DNA from 3 places in the Faecalibacterium wellingii genome. Region 3 is predicted to be linked to each of the others. Evidence: a T-box and tRNA genes for the amino acid it is inferred to sense, from the RefSeq annotation. Region 3 holds a T-box; the other regions hold tRNA genes.
What was found. The T-box of region 3 lies ahead of tyrS (tyrosine--tRNA ligase). A T-box ahead of a tRNA ligase gene usually reads a tRNA of that ligase, here a tRNA-Tyr.

Region 1 (4,194 bases), 610 kb from region 3:
AGAGATAAGGATGGGCAGCACGATGGAGCCTACCATGATGATGGAGCCCAGACCGCTCAGGGTGGTGAACAGGACAGCGGTGGCCACAACCATGATCAGGGTGACTACCAGCGGACGGTCGCCGCCCAGCTCAGCGCTCTTTTTGATGATGTTCTCGGTGACGCCGGTCTTGTTCATCAGCTGACCCAGCCATGCACCAAAGATGGTTGCCATGATGGCGCTGCCCATACGGACGGTGCCGGCTTCAAACACGGTGGTCAGCCAGCCGATCTCTGCGCCGTCCGCGTTTTTGCCGAACATCGGCACACCGGCGATGATGCAGATGACGACAGCCATCAAAGGAAGCGCCAGCAGAGTAGGGATCTTCTTGGTCATCATCAATGCCGCGACGACCAGGAATGCCACAACGATCAGAATGCCTTGTAACATAGTTCTGCTCCTTTTTTTGCGGGGGCAAGCCCCCTTTATTCTCACCGTAAACCACGGCAAGTTTCATTTTCAGGCGTCCGTGCTGCACAACAGGCTCTGACGCAGATCCGTTGCCATAAAGGCAGGCGTATGGACGGGATCCGGGTTCAGCACCACCGGACGCATCTCCGGGCTTTTCAGCTTCTGCACCACCCCGCGCATGAACGCCGGGCTTGCAGCCGCCGGGCCGGAGAGATACAGCTTCTCGATCACGAACAGCGAACAGAGCAGCCGCGCCACATTGCTCAGCCGCACCGTAAAGCAGCTCACCGGGCTTTGCGTGTTTTTCAGCGCTGCCGCCTGCTGAGCGGGCGGTGCAACTTCAAAGTTCTGCGCCAGCTCCAGCAGAGAGCCGCCTTCGGGCAGCAGCAGACCGGTGATGTCTGCCTGTCCCTCGCTGCGCAGTGCCACCGGCTGTTCCTTCTGCACGATCTGCACCACGGCCCGGTCGCCAAGGTCGATGTGTGCATAGTTGGAACCTACCGACTTGCCGGCCTCTGCCAGTGCACGGCTTACGGTATAGACCCGGCTGTATTCCTCCACGATCGGCACTTTGAACTGGGTAAACAGCGCCTCCCGCAGAGAAATGGTCGCCGCGGTATAACCGGTGGAGTACATCACGCGGAACTCGCTGATCTCGGTGTCGTCCTGAAACAGCAGCCCGATGCTCTTCATCTTGCCTGCGTGGAGCTCCTCCATGGAAAAGCCCTGAAAGATCGCATCAGAGATCGAAGTCAGGAGCTCGTTTCCATCCCCGCCGTGGTCGGGCAGCACCGTGCGGAACACACACTGCAAAGCCATGTCGTAGAGATATAAAACCGCATGGCTGCGTCCGATATCTACCACAACGACCCTGCCATAGTCCGGACAGATGGTCAGTCCGGCACGGCTGCGCCCTGCCGTTGCGGCACGCAGGCCGCTCTCCTGCACGACGCCCTCTGCCAGCAGCTCTCCCACCAGCGCCGTGATGGTGCTGGGAGAAAGTCCTGTCTGTTTTGCCAGTTCGATCCGGGAGAGCCCGCCCTCGGTGAGCAGTGCCCGCAAAATCAGGCGGCGGTTCTTCTCCTTTACTGTCCGCAGGCTGGATTTTTTCATAGCTGTGATTCCTTTCAGACCCCATTGTCTTCGCTTATTTCGGATTGTGAAATAAGCACTGTCTACAGAATAACACGCTGTTTGGGATACATCAATACTTTTTTCGGGTTCCGAAATAATTTAGCGTCCTGAACATTTTCAAGGTATGTTTTTTGTGCATTTTTCTCTCAAAAAAAAATGTTGGAACGTGTTCAGTTCCTGTCACCAGCTCCAACAAGCTCCGGGACGCCTTGATCCCGGGGCTTTTCACTTACTTCCGTCCCCTGCAAGAAAATTTCCTCAAAAAACATTGACAAACCCTTGCCCCAGTGGTAATATATACAGGCAGTCTGTGAGACTGCGAATTGAATATGGGCGTGTTCCCGAGTGGCCAATGGGGACAGACTGTAAATCTGCTGCTTTCAGCTTCGGTGGTTCGAATCCACCCGCGCCCACCAAACAAGAAAAATCCGAACCTGTTTCCGATTGGAGAAGGGTTCGGATTTTTCGTTTTCTTCGGGTACAACAATGAAGGCTCCCGTGGACGGCACAAAACTCCGATACCTTGTCATAGACCGTAAGACAATCACAAGATTTGGAGGGTATGATTATGAAGTACGATGCAAGAGCTTGCCATTTCAACATGGATACCGGGTGCGTGGAACTGCTACTCCGGGATGGGAGAAAAATTTCCATTGACTGCACCGGGGCCGAGGATGCTCTGGATGTTACCATGGAGCAGAGGTCAGAACTGGACTACCTCATCTACAATGACCCGCTGGGCTATGCGGACTTGATTTTGAATGGCGACCCAGAGGAATATTTGAAAAATGCAACCGGGAGCCATGGGCTAGAAGATTAAGGACAAAAAAATAAGAGGTGTGCCCAACTGGACACACCTCGGTGAGATACATCTATATAAGGCAGGGCGTTCCCTTTACTGGGAGCGTCCTGCTGTTTTTATGCTGCAACAGGCAAGGCTTGTAGTGCTTCCTGCTCTTTCAGCCATTCCTCATATTCGCGCTGGCCTTCCTCGCTGTTGAAAAACTCAACCATGGAGGGATAAAAGCAACGTGCAAGGGTCTTGATTGCTTCATCCGGGTAGCCGGATTTGTTTGACTTCTTCTTTTTGTTCAAATGGTATCCTCCGAAAATCAAAGTTCCATATCCTGCCCACGCTTGCGGTTTCGCTGCGGCACATTCATGGTGCGCTCCTGCTTGGGGGCAAGAATCTTTTCCAGAAAGCCGCGCACCAGTTCAGGCGCACGGTGTAGCGCGTCCAGATAGGGCTTCACTTCATACCAGAGCTCATGATACTTTTGACCCCAATGAGCAGCTTCCTTCTTGGCGGTGGAAAGTTCTTCTTTCAGGCGGCGGTTCTCCACGTCCATCATATAGCCGTGGTCGGCCTGTTTTTTCAGCTTGGAGAATTCTTCTTCGGTCAGCGAGTAGTTACCGAGAAAGGTGCGCTTGCCGATATAATCCAGATCGCGCGCATGAATGAGGGCTTCTTTCGTGAGCGTGGTCTTTTTCTGAATGGAGGCAAGTTCTTTCTCCTTTCGGGAGAGGGCCTGACTGGTTTTAGCAAGCGATTGTGCCTGCTGGTCGGCTTGGGTGGTCAGGGTGTCCAGCCGTTCCTGCTCCCGCTGGACTTTGAACTGGGTGACGGTCAGGTGTTCTTCGGTGCTGCCGCGCTCACCGCGCTCCACATCCGTGTACCCGGCAGCGCGCATATAGTTGAAGAAATCGTCCTGCAGGACGCTGTACGACTTCTTCAGGACTGGCTTGCCGTTCTTTTGCAGCACGGGCTTTCCGGCATCGTCCAGCAGGGGCTTGGATGCCCACTTCTTGCTCCGGCTGACCTGCATGACAGTCTCCTTGACGGTGCCGACCAGTGCCTTGTCCTTGCAGCGTTTCGACCAGAGGATCTGCTTTTCCACCACAGGTACATAGACCACATGGAGGTGGTAGTGGTAGACCTCCCGGCCCAGTGCTTCGGTCATGGCACGGTTGATCTCATCGGCGTGCATGACTGCCGAGAGGATATACTGCTCACCGCCCACGATTTGCACAGCAGCTTTGTAGGCATCCGCATAGAACTGCTTGGCGAACTCGTAGCCACCGTGATTGTCAAAATAGGCCGAGTTGACATCAAAGACAAGTTCACAGTAGTGGGTAGCATCCGGCTTCAAGCCGCGCGTGGAGATGGTTTCGGCGGCTTCCAGTTGGGCGAATAGGTCGGTGTAGCTGGCGGTTGGCTTTTTGAAGTGGACGTTCCATGAGGTGCGCTGGGGGATAATGTCGGGGTTCCGATAGCTGTCCTTTTCGCGCTCGTTGTGCTGCTGGGTGTTGCCAACGGCTTTGTCTGAAACGGCGAGATTTCGGACACTGGTGCGGTCAATACCATCATTTCTTGCCAAAGGGCATCCCTCCTTTTGGGGTTCAGAGGAAGGTGACGAGGACGGAGATGCACTTCCCCGGAAGTGTAATAACCCACTATGACACTTTCATCCCTATGGGCTGCAAAGTGTAGTGGGCTCTTCGAGGACTCTCCGAGGGGGAACGTCTCCTGCGGGAGAGCTAATCAAGTTCACGTTTGCGAAGCAATGAAAGCCCCAGTGGGGCTTTTAAGTGACCGAACGGTCTTGCGCC
Region 2 (4,194 bases), 810 kb from region 3:
GGTTATTTGAAGTCCGTACGCAATTTTTTCAGATACGTACGGAGCAATCAAGTTCGCATTGTGCGAACTTGATCGTAGCTCTCCCGCAGGAGACGTTCCCCCTCGGAGAGTCCTCGAAGAGCCCACTACACTTTGCAGCCCATAGGGATGAAAGTGTTATAGTGGGTTATTACACTTCCGCAGAAGTGCATCTCCGTTCCCCGTTACCTCCCGATAAACCCCGAAAGGAGGGATGCCCTTTGGCAAGAAATGATGGTATTGACCGCACAAGTGTCCGAAACCTCGCCGTTTCGGATAAGGCCGTTGGTAACACCCAGCAGCACAACGAGCGCGAAAAGGACAGCTATCGGAACCCCGATATTATCCCCCAGCGCGCTGCATGGAACGTCCACTTCAAAAAGCCAACCGCCAGCTACACTGACCTGTTCGCCCAACTGGAAACCGCTGGTACGATTTCAACGCGCGGCCTGAAGCCGGATGCCACCCATTATTGCGAGCTTGTCTTTGATGTCAACTCTGCCTATTTCGACAATCACGGTGGCTACGAGTTCGCCAAGCAGTTCTATGAGGATGCCTACAAAGCTGCTGTTCAGATCGTGGGCGGTGAGCAGTATATCCTCTCGGCAGTCATGCACGCCGACGAGATCAACCGTGCCATGACCGAAGCACTAGGCCGCGAAGTTTACCACTACCACCTCCATGTGGTCTATGTACCTGTGGTGGAAAAGCAGATCCTGTGGTCGAAACGCTGCAAGGACAAGGCACTGGTCGGCACAGTCAAGGAGACCGTCATGCAGGTCAGCCGGAGCAAGAAGTGGGCATCCAAGCCCCTGCTGGACGATGCTGGAGAGCCCGTCCTGCAAAAGAACGGCAAACCAGTCCTGAAGAAGTCGTACAGCATCCTGCAAGACGATTTCTTCAACTATATGCACAATGCCGGGTACACCGATGTAGAGCGCGGCGAGCGCGGCAGCACCGAAGAACACCTGACCGTCACCCAGTTCAAAGTTCAACGGGAGCAGGAACGGCTGGACAGCCTGACCGCCCAAGCCGACCAAAAGGCGCAGTCGCTTGCCAAAACCAGTCAGACCCTCTCCAAAAAGGAGAAGGAACTTGCCGCTGTGCAGAAAAAGGCCACGCTCACGAAAGAAGCCCTCATTCATGCGCGCGATCTGGATTATATCGGCAAGCGCACCTTCCTCGGCAACTACTCGCTGACCGAGGAGGAATTTTCCAAACTGAAAAAGCAGGCCGACCACGGCTATATGATGGACGTGGAGAACCGCCGCCTGAAAGAAGAACTTTCCACCGCCAAGAAGGAAGCTGCTCATTGGGGTCAAAAGTATCATGAGCTCTGGTATGAAGTGAAGCCCTATCTGGACGCGCTCCACCGTGCGCCTGAACTGGTGCGCAGCTTTCTGGAAAAGATTCTCGCCCTCAAGCAGGAGCGCACCATGAATGTGCCGCAGAAAAACCGCAAGCGTGGGCAGGATATGGAACTTTGATTTTCGGAGGATACTATTTGAACAAAAAAAAAGAAGTCAAACAAATCCGGCTACCCGGATGAAGCAATCAAGGCGCTGGCACGTTGCTTTTATCCCTCCATGGTTGAGTTTTTCAACAGTGAGGAAGGCCAGCGTGAATATGAGGAATGGCTGAAAGAGCAAGAAGCTCTACAAGCCTTGCCTGTTGCAGCATAAAAACAGCAGGACGCTCCCAGTAAAGGGAACGCCCTGCTTTACATATAAGATTAAGAGTCAAGCGTGTGTGCATTAAAATATGCTCGAATTTCGTCAATAAACTGTACTGCCAACTCATATGCAGCACTTGCGTCTTTGAGTCTAGGATAGTAGTCGGCTCTTGCTGCCTTCAAAATATGTGCATTATTCCTTAAATCGTATAACTCACAATATTTCTCTTTGGTCGTTTCCGATAGAATGCCATTTTCTAGTGCAAAATCTGCTTTTACTGGATTTGCAGTCCACTCAATTTTAGCTTTTTCGCTTTTTGTATCACATAAATACAGCGCTTTTCCATCATAGGTTATCTTTGTTTTTTCAGTTAGCGCTTGTGAACACTTTTTGAAAGTCACCGCAGCAAACTGATTTTCAAATGTTTCCTTGAAATAATGCTCTAAGGTATAATTTAGCAAAGCCTCACAAATAGATGCGTACTGTATAATTTGAAACTTAATGATGCCTTTGTTTTTTGACATTGGTAGGCTCAGAGTTTGCATTAAGGTATATGCAAATCGCGTCTGATAAAACTCATCCCCTAAATGTTCTTTCAACCTTTCGTCTGGTATAAAATCGAATTTTTGCTGAAACCATTCTGTCGGATAGTTATGTACCCAATCAAAATCATGGTCAGGGATAAGATTGCCATTACAACAAGAAACCACTTTTCTCTTCTCTTCAGGAGTTAGTTTCATAGATGATAACCTCCGCTATTAAATTTGTCATCAACTAATATAATACAATATTTTGCACAAAAATCAGCATAGATGTTAAATTCATTTGTGTTTCTGCGTTGTATACATTTTACGCCGTCCACGGGAGCCTTCATTGTTGTACCCGAAGAAAACGAAAAATCCGAACCCTTCTCCAATCGGAAACAGGTTCGGATTTTTCTTGTTTGGTGGGCGCGGGTGGATTCGAACCACCGAAGCTGAAAGCAGCAGATTTACAGTCTGTCCCCATTGGCCACTCGGGAACACGCCCATATTCATTTTTGCGCGTCCGTTCGCCGGACGACTTGCTTATTTTAGCATGGGAAATGGATTTTGTCAACTGTTTTTTACTTTTTTCTTCAAAGGTTTTTTGCGCCCGTCGAAGGCAGGGTGCGGCAATGTGGATGGATTTGTGCGAAAACGGCGGATATCCGTCTTTTTTGCTGCAAAAATATTTATTGGATAAGCGGCAGATCCGGCGGCTCCGGATTGCATTCTGCGCAATTCTATGTTATAATTCCGGACGAACTGAACAGAAAACAGCAGGTGCCTTCTGCCGCTTTGCGCGGTGGGAAGGGTAAAAGGGAAGCGGGTGCAGATCCCGCACGATCTCGTCACTGTGATAAGGGAGTCCGCGTCAGGGTGCTGTGCGCACCGGCCACTGGAGCATTGCTCCGGGAAGGCGGCGCCGGGCGGCGATCTTTCAGTCAGGAAACCTGCCTGCTGTTGGTACGGGGGCCTGAGCCCCAGATCACGAGGAATTGGTTGTACCAAAAAGCCCTGAAAAAATCAGAGGTCTTTTTGTCATGCCATCCGCAGGACAAAAGGGCCTCTTTTTTACCTCACTTTCCTGTACCCTTTGTTCGGTTCGGCCGCAATTTATCCACAGGAAAGGACAAGACAATGAGAAAGATCGAAACCAAGAAGCTGGCTGCAGCTGTTACGGCTCTGGCCCTGTGCGCCGGCGTGCTCACCGGCTGCGGCGGTGCTGCTTCCGGCACTGCATCCAGCACCGCTGCGTCTGCCGCTTCCAGCGAAGCGAGCAGCGAGGAGGCTGACGAAATGGCAGCAAAGAATGTGGCAGACCTGATCGATGCCATCTATGTGCAGGAGCGCAATGATGACACCGATGCTCAGTGCGAAGCCGCCAAGGCTGCATGGGATGCTTTGACCGACACCCAGAAGGAACTGGTGGAAGGCGAGAACGCCGACCCTGACTACTTTGGCCGTGACACCGGCGATGCCTCCAAGGACGATGCCCGCAATCAGGACGACATCGGCGACAACGAGCTGCTGGTGGTCTCCTTCGGCACCTCCTTCAACGACAGCCGCGTGAAGGACATCAAGGGCATCGAGGATGCTCTGCAGGCCGCATACCCGGACTGGAGCGTGCGCCGCGCCTTCACCGCACAGATCATCATCAACCATGTGCAGGCCCGTGACGGCGAAAAGATCGATAATATGCAGCAGGCCATGAACCGCGCTGTGGCAAACGGCGTGAAGAACCTTGTCGTCCAGCCCACCCACCTGATGCACGGCGCTGAGTACGACGAGATGATGGAAATGATCGACACCTACCGCGACAAGTTTGAATCTGTCGCTGTGGCTGAGCCCCTGCTGGGCGAGGTCGGCTCCGATGCCACCATCATCAATCAGGATAAGGAAGACGTTGCCAAGGCTGTCACCGCTGCTGCCGTGAAGGAAGCCGGCTACGACAGTCTGGATGCCGCTGCCGCGGACAAGAC
Region 3 (4,194 bases):
GCGGTCAGAGCGCGATGCAAAAACGATCTGCTCAGAGCTGATCCGGCACATCGTACAAAAATAATGCGGGAGAGAGTATATGCTAAGCAGCCTGCAAATTGAAAATGTTGCAGTTATCCAGAAGGCTGAAGTGCATTTCAAGCCTGGTCTGAATGTCCTCACAGGTGAAACCGGTGCAGGCAAGTCCATCCTGATCGATTCCATCAATGCCATTCTTGGTAACCGCACTTCAAAAGACCTTGTGCGCACGGGCGCATCTAAGGCCGTCATCCGTGCTGCCTTTGAACAGGTGCCGGATGCCGTGCTGAACAGTCTGGAGAAGGCGGGGTACGAACGTTCGGATGCGCTGATGCTCAGCCGTGAGATCACCGCCGAGGGCAAGAGCACCTGCCGCATCAACGGGATGCCCGCGACTGCGTCCGTCCTGCGGGAGCTGTGCGGCGGACTTATCAACATTAACGGTCAGCACGACTCCGTGGGACTTCTGAACCCGGCAAGGCATCTGGGGATTCTGGATGATTATGCACAGAACGACGCGGAATTTCAGGAATACTATGTACTGTACAGGGAGCTTGTGCGCATCAAGCGAGAACTGGATGCCATGATCACCGACGAGGCCGAAAAGCAGAGAAAAATCGATCTGCTGAGCTATCAGGTACAGGAGATCGAAGACGCCGGGCTGACGGCTGGCGAGGAACAGACCTTGGAAAGCCGCAGAAAAATTCTGGCCAATGCATCGGCTATCCGGGATAAGATCGCACAGAGTTATGCTCTGCTTTCGGGCGATGACGAATCGTCCGGTGCTGTCGATCTGCTGGGCGAAGCTTCCCATGCAATCGACACGGCAGCGCAGCTTGACGATGCACTTGCTGCTGCATCCAGCCAACTGCTGGATCTTTACTATAATGCAAAGGATGTTGCTGCTGACCTGATCGGCCGTTTGGACGCCTACGATACCAATGACGCTGAGCTGGATGAGATCGAGCAGCGGCTGGATCTCATCTATAAGCTCAAGCGTAAATATGGTGATACAGTAGAAGATGTGATCGAATTCGGACAGAATGCAAGGGAGGAACTGGAACGCATCCAGTCCTCTCAGGAACGGCACGACCATCTGCAGGCAGAAAAGCGGCGTCTTTATGCGCTGGCCCGTGAAAAGGCAGAGGCCTTGACCCAGACGCGGCTGAACGCTTTTGAAGCACTGAACAAACGCATTTCCGGCACGCTGGATTTTTTGAATATGCCGGGTGTACGCATGACATTGCGGCACACCCGCGGCCCGCTGGCCAGCCATGGACAGGACAGCATCGAGTTCTACATTTCCACAAACCCCGGTGAGGCGCCCAAACCCCTTGCAAAAATTGCGTCTGGCGGCGAGCTGAGCCGTATTACGCTGGCCATCAAGAACGCAATGGCAGATAAAGATGCTGTGCCTACGGTGATTTATGATGAGATTGACAGCGGTGTTTCCGGCAAGGCTGCTGGGCGCATCGGCGAAGTTCTGCGTCAGAGTGCGCAGGGCCACCAGATCTTGTGCATCACCCATACAGCCCAGATCGCTGCACTGGCCGACTGCCATCTGCTGATCCAGAAAAATGTGGCCAATGACCGCACCTATACCGAAATTCACCCGCTGGATGAGGAAGGCCGTGTGGAAGCGTTGGCCCGCTTGATCTCCGGTGACCATGTGACCGACATTTCCCGTGCAAATGCCCGGGAAATGCTGGGTCTCGGAGCGCAGTAAGCCTGTTTCGGCTGCTGCTGGAAACAGGGGTTGACAAGTATCCGGTATTGTGATAAAGTAGCTATTGTTAATGGCGTTGAAGGGAACAAGTACCTTGAAGCGCTCTGCTCAGAGAAGTCCCGGTTGGTGCAAGGGACCGCAGAGCAGCAGGGGAAATACCTCCCGGAGCTGCAGGTCGAATGCCTTTACAAGGCTGGTAGGCTGTGCCGCGTGCGAGCGTTACAAACGCAGGAGTGTCACTCTACTCTGGGGTGTGCACTCGTGAGGTCGTTTCTGTGAGGAAACGGCAAACAGAGGTGGTACCGCGATTTTTCTCGCCCTCTGCCAAATTTATTTTTGGCAGAGGGCGTTTTATTTTCCCTCTGCCCATACAACAGGAGGAAATGATTATGACTCTGTACGAAGAACTCAAGGCTCGCGGGCTGGTGGCTCAGATCACCGATGATGAGATCATCGACCTGATCAACAACGGCAAAGCAACCTTCTATATCGGTTTTGACTGCACTGCCGACAGCCTGACCGCTGGCCATTTCATGGCCCTGACCCTGATGAAGCGCCTGCAGATGGCAGGCAACAAGCCCATTGCGCTGATCGGCGGCGGCACTACCATGATCGGTGATCCTTCCGGCCGTACCGACATGCGCAAGATGCTCACCAAGGAAGACATTGCCCACAATGCGGCCTGCTTTAAAAGGCAGATGGAAAAGTTCATCGATTTTTCCGATGGCAAGGCCCTGATGCTGAACAATGCTGACTGGCTGCTGAACCTGAATTATGTTGAGCTGCTGCGTGACGTGGGTGCCTGCTTCTCTGTGAATAACATGCTGCGCGCCAAGTGCTATGAGCAGCGCATGGAGAAAGGCCTGTCCTTTCTCGAGTTCAACTACATGATCATGCAGAGCTACGACTTCTACTATATGTTCCAGCACTACGGCTGCAACATGCAGTTCGGCGGCGATGACCAGTGGAGCAACATGCTGGGCGGTACAGAGTTGATCCGTCGTAAGCTGGGCAAAGACGCTTATGCCATGACGATCACCCTGCTGACCGATTCTCAGGGCAAGAAAATGGGCAAGACCGCCGGCAATGCAGTCTGGCTGGATCCCAATAAGACCAGCCCCTTCGAGTTCTACCAGTACTGGCGCAATGTGGGCGACGCCGACGTGATGAAGTGCATCCGGATGCTTACCTTCCTGCCGCTGGAGCAGATCGATGAGATGAGCACCTGGAAGGATCAGCGCCTGAATGAGGCCAAGGAAATTCTGGCTTACGAGCTGACCAGCATGGTTCATGGCAAGGAAGAAGCCGAAAAGGCTCAGAACGCAGCCCGCGCGCTGTTCAGCGGCAACGCCATGGATACCGAGCACATGCCTTCCACTCAGCTGACCGAGGCCGATCTGACCGATGGATCCATCGGTATCCTGACCCTGATGGTCAAGGCTGGTCTGGCTGCATCCAACGGCGAGGCACGCCGTCTGGTGATGCAGGGCGGTGTGCTGGTGGACGGTGAGAAAGCCGCAGCTCCTACTGTAAGCTTTACTGCTGAGCAGCTGGTAAAGGGCATTGTGATCAAAAAGGGCAAAAAGATCTATCATAAGGTCACCCTGTAATGAAAACATCCTGAAAGAATCAGTCTGCACACCGATAAAACGGTGCAGGCTGATTCTTTCACAGAATAAAAGGCGCAGGTGAGTTTGTTGACTCATCTGCGCCTTTTCATGTTTACTGCATCAAGAAAACAGCTTACAGCTCATAAGCCTTCTTCAGAGCCTCATAAGCGGCATCCTCGTTTTCTGCATGGACCAGCAGTGAAATATCCAGATCACTGGTGGTAATGAGCAGAACCTCAATGCCCGCCATTGCAAGCGCGTTCAGGGCACGGGCGGCCACGCCGCAGCTGGCGACCATTTCCTCTCCAAACAGGTTCAGTTTGGAGTAGCCCACGCTGATCAGCGGGGAAGCCTTGGCATCCTTGTCCAAGTTTGCAACGGAAATGGCCTTCATCACCAGCGGAAGATCACTGCTGGAAGCGGTAAAGCTGAAATCAATGGTAGTACCATGGGGTGCACTCTGGCTGATCATATCTACGACCACGCCGTTATCCGCAAAAATCTGCAAATACCGTGCCAGACTGTTGCCCTTGAACTCCACGTCCTGCACACTGATCATCATCAGGCTGGTCTCAATGTTGATCTTCGATACTCCGTACATAAAGAACCTCCGTTCTGCCCGAAAAGCGGGCTTCAACAACGTAAAATTCACTCAGGTAAGCTGCAAAAATTCCGGGTCTATGTTTTTCTGGGCAACCGCCCGGATCCATTCCAGACTGAAATCCGGATAGTCATTCCGCACACCGTGCGCTTGAGCAAGCGCAGCAGTGTAGTCCTGAAGCAGATAGGTGCGCACATTGGATTTGCCTGCATCGTAATGCGTTACAGTCGGCCAGAGTC

Region 1: it has a tRNA-Tyr gene. The T-box ahead of tyrS (tyrosine--tRNA ligase) is inferred to sense a tRNA for this amino acid. The anticodon was not compared.
Region 2: it has a tRNA-Tyr gene. The T-box ahead of tyrS (tyrosine--tRNA ligase) is inferred to sense a tRNA for this amino acid. The anticodon was not compared.

Annotation. Positions count from the first base shown of each region.
Region 1 covers NZ_CP094473.1:858,054-862,247, reverse strand. The annotation lists gene MTP37_RS04060 (C4-dicarboxylate ABC transporter) at 1-429, opposite strand, end outside; gene MTP37_RS04055 (winged helix-turn-helix domain-containing protein) at 499-1,563, opposite strand; tRNA gene MTP37_RS04050 (tRNA-Tyr) at 1,916-2,000, shown strand; gene MTP37_RS04045 (DUF6061 family protein) at 2,153-2,404, shown strand; gene MTP37_RS04040 (hypothetical protein) at 2,503-2,679, opposite strand; gene MTP37_RS04035 (plasmid recombination protein) at 2,697-3,962, opposite strand.
Region 2 covers NZ_CP094473.1:2,286,235-2,290,428, reverse strand. The annotation lists gene MTP37_RS10845 (plasmid recombination protein) at 240-1,505, shown strand; gene MTP37_RS10840 (hypothetical protein) at 1,751-2,431, opposite strand; tRNA gene MTP37_RS10835 (tRNA-Tyr) at 2,636-2,720, opposite strand; cobalamin riboswitch at 2,977-3,187, shown strand; gene MTP37_RS10830 (sirohydrochlorin cobaltochelatase) at 3,353-4,194, shown strand, end outside.
Region 3 covers NZ_CP094473.1:1,472,537-1,476,730, reverse strand. The annotation lists gene MTP37_RS07080 (arginine repressor) at 1-64, shown strand, start outside; gene recN (DNA repair protein RecN) at 80-1,744, shown strand; T-box leader at 1,812-2,069, shown strand; gene tyrS (tyrosine--tRNA ligase) at 2,134-3,354, shown strand; gene MTP37_RS07065 (ACT domain-containing protein) at 3,488-3,955, opposite strand; gene MTP37_RS07060 (CapA family protein) at 4,007-4,194, opposite strand, start outside.